2 regions of the Prevotella sp. LCP21S3_D2 genome follow, and region 1 is predicted to be linked to the other one. Evidence: riboswitches for the same ligand, from Rfam matches in the RefSeq annotation. Region 1 holds a riboswitch; the other holds the start of a gene.
What was found. A riboswitch is a leader RNA that binds a small molecule or an ion and turns the genes downstream of it on or off. The one in region 1 is predicted to bind S-adenosylmethionine.
Positions count from the first base shown of each region.

Region 2: it holds a riboswitch for S-adenosylmethionine, as region 1 does, so the genes downstream of both, ACTQ16_RS07235 (hypothetical protein) here and ACTQ16_RS11145 (NADAR family protein) in region 1, are expected to answer to the same signal.

Region 1 covers NZ_JBQKHJ010000017.1:16,459-19,621, forward strand. Annotated here, with positions in the region: gene ACTQ16_RS11140 (hypothetical protein) at 1-697, opposite strand, end outside; gene ACTQ16_RS11145 (NADAR family protein) at 822-1,625, opposite strand; SAM-I-IV-variant riboswitch at 1,634-1,724, opposite strand; gene ACTQ16_RS11150 (WG repeat-containing protein) at 2,130-3,163, opposite strand, start outside.
Region 2 covers NZ_JBQKHJ010000008.1:34,267-37,429, forward strand. Annotated here, with positions in the region: gene ACTQ16_RS07220 (DNA-binding protein) at 1-139, shown strand, start outside; gene ACTQ16_RS07225 (hypothetical protein) at 129-884, shown strand; gene ACTQ16_RS07230 (secondary thiamine-phosphate synthase enzyme YjbQ) at 914-1,327, opposite strand; SAM-I-IV-variant riboswitch at 1,622-1,733, shown strand; gene ACTQ16_RS07235 (hypothetical protein) at 1,733-2,014, shown strand; gene ACTQ16_RS07240 (TIGR02452 family protein) at 2,085-2,939, opposite strand; gene ACTQ16_RS07245 (hypothetical protein) at 3,095-3,163, shown strand, end outside.

The sequences.
Region 1 (3,163 bases):
AGGATTGAAAAGTTGAAAAAGCCTCACTAATCTCAGCATCCTTGTACTTCATATAGGTATCTGCATACATAGAGTACCATTTATCGGATTCTTTGGTTAGTCGCTCTACTTTCTTTTTCAATTCATTTATCTCAGACTGCATAAAGCGTTCCTTTATTTCAGATGAATAGTTCCAACCGTCACCATCCTCAGCATGTAAGATTTCAAGCACTTGTTCAAGTGTGTAGGCTTGATAGATATGCTTTGCCTCGTCATATTGAGTATTGATGTTGACGAATGGTTGCCAATGACTTATGAATGAAGACACCTGTATAGGCTCAATCCTGCCGTCTTCAAAAACCTCTGCACAGTGGTTCGTTCCGCTCAATGGACTGCCTGCTAAGTGAAAAACGAGACTGAGATTGCCATCTTTGTCTGTTCGCAAAGCTTTAGGACATTCATTCCACCACTCCAAGTATATGCCCAAGGTTGGTGTATGAAAACCTGATGTTCCTGTATAAGCGAGTACATTTTGAACGGCAACAGGAGCAAGAAACATTCGGCTGTCACGCATGATGCGCTCACTATGTGCCAATAGGTAGAAAGCGTTATCCGTGAAGAGTTTCTTCTGTTGCTCCACGTCTTCTGTTGTTCTTGGTAGAGGCTTACATGGCTTATTGCCAATACTCAGATACGTACCTGTTGCATCCAATTTCATCTTATCGGGTACAAAGTCGTCTTGATGTGATTCTTTTGGAAAGCACTCAAGTACTGCACCATTCATTAGGGTGATGCTGTTTTGTGGCTGTTCTGTGTTATTATGTATCATGTTCCAATATTATTTAATGTATGAATGAAATTCGTTTGCCTAAAATGTGAATATCCTTCGTCTCCAAGAAGTTGTAGTCTATTGGTGGCTCTAAGCCTTGTATAAGACAATCACGGCAAATCATGAGAATCTTTCCTAAGTTATTCTGACCGACAAACGTTCCAATGCCATTGACTTTGCAAGTCTCACTGTTTACCAAACGCTTCAATGCAGTCTTGCTAATCTTTGGATTGCTCGCTTTAGCCTGTCGGACGGTTTCCTTTTTTACCTCAGCTCTTTTTGCTGATAACGCTTGGTTGGTGCATCCCCAAACTTCTTTGGTGTCACCATGTTGTTTGGTCGTGTCCTCTATGATGATAGCGTCATGTGGCAGCTTTAAGAGTAAATTTGCAAAGTCGGCATTACCCATACACTTCTGCCATACAACATAGAGCATCCATTGTATGCGGAAGTCTGCAAAATCTTGACGGATATTAGCTTTGTTTCTCTTTTTGACAAAGCGTTTTGCAGCAAAGCCACTTGTCTGACGCTGCATTTCCTTTTGTACAGACAGATGCTTGTCAGAAGCATCTGAAAACTCGCCACACAAATAAAGCGTCTCTGAGTCTTTCCATGTGATACCTAAAAAAGAGAAAGGATAACCACCTGCCATATTTGAAAAACGGACTTTTATACCGTCTGCTATGTCACTTGCTTTGGCAAATGAGCAACAATGAACCTGTGTAGCATCATACTTCTCTACACGTCCGAGTGAATTTATAAGAGTGTTAAGTTTTGAGCGGTTTGAACCGTATGAATTTGATGATAATTTATTCATAATCAGAATTTTATTAGCGTTTTTTTTGACTAATCGCATGTTTGCCACCGTTATTCTGAACCGGTTGGCACTGAATTAAATCAGTTCGTAATGCTTAAATGGATTACAATGTCATGTATAGACACGACAAAAGAAGCATATAGGCAAAAATGCCGATACACCAATAAGGTTCACCATTAATATGATGAACAGTGCAAATGTTTCTAAACTTGATTTGATTTCTTTCCATAAAGATTTTATTTAAAAGTTTATACTTTTCATGTCGATGCTCCACCGTGGCTGTTCTGCTCGGTTGGCTTCACCTTGTACACAAGGCTACTCTTGACATTTTCGGTTGCAAAGTTAATGTATTTGTAGAAGAAAGACGAAAAAACTGTGCTAAGAATGGTTAATGCGGGACAATTTAGAAAAACATTAAATAGCGTTTTGTGGGTATTGTAAAAAATGAAAAGAGGCTGCCAGAAGCAGCCTCCATTATATATATATTCCTTTTGATGGCTTTTATCAGTAATATTCAATGGCTCTTATAACTTCTCGTCCATCTTTGAATATCCTTTTTGTCCAATTGTTATGAAAATCTCTTTTCTCACTAATGACATCACCGTATGATGGCATGTCATCAATCTCTATACCATTTGTATCGTATTTTATGATAGCCGTTTTGTTGTATGGGTCAACAAGAGAGGATAAAATTCGTTTTTCCTTAATGATACCATTGGGGTAAAAATACAAGGTCATTACAATTTCTTCCCTTCCATATTTGTTTTTTTCAATTAAGTCAACAGTTGTCTTGTCTGCCTTTCTATATTGAAAAGAACTGCCTCCGAGATAGCCACTTGAAGAGATTAGTTTCCCATTATCATAGTGGAAAGTTATATCGCCTACATAAGGGGCTTCATACGAATATTTGGTGAGCATCCCATTCTCGTCATATTCAAACTCGTAGGATTCGTCTCCATGTCCCATACCGTTAGGGTCATCATTCTTATTGTAGCTACTACAACCTATTTTCTTTATTCTCCCATTTAGTCTTTGTCTTTTTAAGTCTGATATTTCATTGTATTTCATTTCAGAATCTGCTTCGCCTTTATCTTGTTGTATGACATTATCCACTCTTATATGTTGATGTTGAAAGAATTTGTCGTTGAAATTGAGTGAAGGTGTGGTATTTGGGGTTAAAGTATTGTTTGCTTCAATGTCATTGGTATAGTTGTTGTTTTCAACATACATATCATCATTACTTTTGTCTTGACTCACATTTTTCACCCCTATTTTTTTTGTACTATCTTTCACCTTTTTGCCTTCTCGGTCAATCTCCCAAACTTTGTCTTTACGATATACTTTGCAAGTGCCATTTTGGAAATTGCCCACTCTATCATATTCCTTTGGCTTTATAATAATGCTACCCAATTTGTCAATGAAGAGATATTTGCCATTCTCGTTGACAACTGCTGCCAATCCCTCTGAATAGTCATGTGCTTGTGGGTAAATGAAAGGCACTGTTTCTTTTCCATCTTCATTGAGAAAACCATACTTAT
Region 2 (3,163 bases), on a different contig from region 1:
CGGCCAGCTGCAATGGATCATCGCCGAAGCGCTGCGCAAGGCTGGCAGACTGCCTAAGAAAAAGAAGGCTGCATCAAAGAAAACGAAGGAAGAAGTCGATTTAAATCAAATAGGAGGGGAAAAGAAAGATGAAGAATAAATTATTTTGTTTTGTGCTTGATTTATTCAAAAATGGCGATAAGGAAGAGCAGGCTGGCATCTTTGCGCAAGTCAAGATCTATCGTTCTACAAGTGCTAGGGTCTTTGAATTTATTGTAGGAATCCTGGTTCTTGGCATATGGCTGCTCACCATCAGAAACATCATTCATGCCACATCTGATGATTGGTTTCTGTATATTGTCATAGCTGCGGTAGGTACACTTGTTTCAGTTCAAAACTTGCGTCATAGCTATCATCCCACAGCCATTGATTTGCCTTTCGTCAAGATAGTTAATGCCCGACAGGTATATTATCTTTCTCTCAGCAGTCGCTTTGCTTCTGTAGGATTATCTCTCTTCTTTCTATGGATTAGTTGTGTTGATTTGGTAGATAGCGACGATTTGTTTTTGGGAGGAATGATAGCTTGCTGTGTTCTTTTATGTCTGAACTGTGTATTCTTTATCTATAAGATATACCAGTTGAGAAACTTGGTAGAAGTAGAGAATCCTGAGCCAGCTATCAAAAACGAGAAACTCTTGACTATCGGTGTGTTGGTATTGACGGTGGTTTTAGGTTTTGCGATGCATTGCCTGCCTATTTGGGATGGTATGCCAAGTATATTAAGTAGTTTTTTAAGAGGAATCCTCGTCATAGCAATTGTTGTCGGCATCGTCTGGGTATGCAATAGATACTTCGGCCTTTTCCGTGAAATAGATAAAGACGCCTCCGATTCATCCAGGAAATAGAGGCGACTTCGATTTATTGCAACGATTCTTTATTCCCCGATAATCGTTGCGATGAGGTGTCGGCTTCCGCCTCCTTCTCTGAATTCACAGAGGTAAATTCCCTGCCAGGTACCAAGGTTCAGTCTTCCGTTGGTAATAGGAATGGTGAGCGATACCCCCACCATGCTCGATTTGGCATGAGCCGACATATCCGTAGGCCCTTCATCCTGGTGCAGATATCTTGGGTCACCATCCGGAACCAGTCTTTCGAAGATACCCTTTAAATCATGTCTCACATCAGGGTCGAAGTTCTCGTTCAGCGACAATCCGCAACTGGTATGTCTTACGAAGAGATTCAGTATCCCTGTCTTAGGCAGTGCCGGCATGTTCCTCATCACCTCGTTGGTTACGAGGTGAAAGCCGCGAGGAAGCGGGCGCAAAGAAAATTCAACTTGCTGTATCATATCATTCTTTGTTTTTATATTTCTACTGTTTGTATCTTTCTGATTGTCAATTTACAAAGGTAATTATAATTTTATTATTATAATACTATTATAATGCAAATATAGGAAAGTTTAACCATTTAAGGGAATCTCCTTCAATCAAGTCGAGTATATCTCTTTTAATCAATTCGGGTATTTCTCTTGCTATCTGCTACCCCGAAAAAACTTCTTCTTTAGAAGAAGGAAAAAAACAGGAAAAAATAATCCCGAAAAAATTTGGTGGTTTCAGAATAATGATGTACTTTTGCACCCGAAATCAAGCATTAAGAGTTGCCCAGTTGCGGCACACCAACCGAGTTTCGCATAGAGATAACCACGGTGGTAAAAGAATGTGTAAGTGTTTAACAACTTAAAATAATTATCTTTATGAATCCAAATTCAGATTTAAAGAACAATGAGAGTGTAATGGCAGCGAATGCCGAGTCATCAACAATTAAGGCAGCTAATGCTGAGTCATCAACTGTTGGTGCAGACTATGCCGAGTCAAGAATTTCAGAGTATGCAGCCCGCTTTGCTGCATACAGCGATGAGCGTTTGAAGCAGACCATAGATCATGAGCGCAAGGTTCGTGGTTGGGGCAGCGAACGCAGCTACTTCCTCGCCGCCCTGCGAGGAGAGTGTGAGAAACGAGGCATTGATTACTGCTAATCAAGCCCCATCTGTGGAAATCTGTGAATTGAAAATCGGTGGCCGAAGGGAAAGCCAAATCTGTGGGAGTTTATGACTTGAATTCCTCGATGAAGGGTTGCAGGTTTCCACCTCTTGGCGAGTTATGGTCTTCAAGGATGGCGAAGGCGATGAGCTTGTACTTGTCCATGAACTCCTTCTCGTCGATGACTTCGTGAAACAGTCTTGCGATATGTTTCGGAGGATTGTGGAAGGCACCGCAACCGAATGCACCGAGCACGATGCTGTCGTGTCCGTTCAGCAGACCGATACGCAGCATCGTCCTCATTTTGTTCTTTGTCAATGCGGCATCTTCTTCACAGATGTTCCCATCTCTATCTAAATCAGGATGATTGATGGCGGCTACTGCCACGAACGACATATAGTAAGGAGTATCGAGCAAGGCAAAGTTATCCTTGGCTCCAGCCCTGAATACGGTAGCGTCTGGCACATAGATACCTCCGAATCTCACAGGCATCGGATATTGGAACTTGCTTTTCTCCAGACCGTAATCCTCGGCATATTCCGCATAGCGATACATAGAGAGAAAGAGGTTGGTGCTGCGGAAGAGGCTTTCCTCCTGTGCCCGGCTTCCGTTCTTCACGCCACCACCCGGGTTGCGCCGGCTTGCCAGGTTGAGAACCACGGGATTGTATCCTTCCTGTTGCAACTGATGACCGCAATGGATGCTGTCGTCATTCTTCACTATAATCTTGGTGGAACCTTCTGCAAGACTAGGTATATTAGAAGCATCCAGTGGTTTGGTATAGAATCTGCTTCCCCTCAGCATCTTCGTGTTGTCGGGCAGTTTCACTTCCTCCCCATTCTCAGATGTGTAATGTCCCTTCAGTACAATATCTATAGTTTGCTGATACACGTCAGCCAGTTGTCTTCTGTCGTTTATCATGATTTCTTCTGTTTATTTTGTTTGTGTCACTAAAAATCCGTTCTTTTTGGCAAAATTATAAGTTTTCTTTGTATTCTCCAAACTTTTATATATAAAATATGTGGTATTCTCGATATTTCTTTGTAAATTTGCCCACAAAAGAAAAATATATAATTATGGAAGGACAAACAAAACTTTCTGCCGGACAGATAGGCATATTGATTAATGCCCGTATCAAAGATATG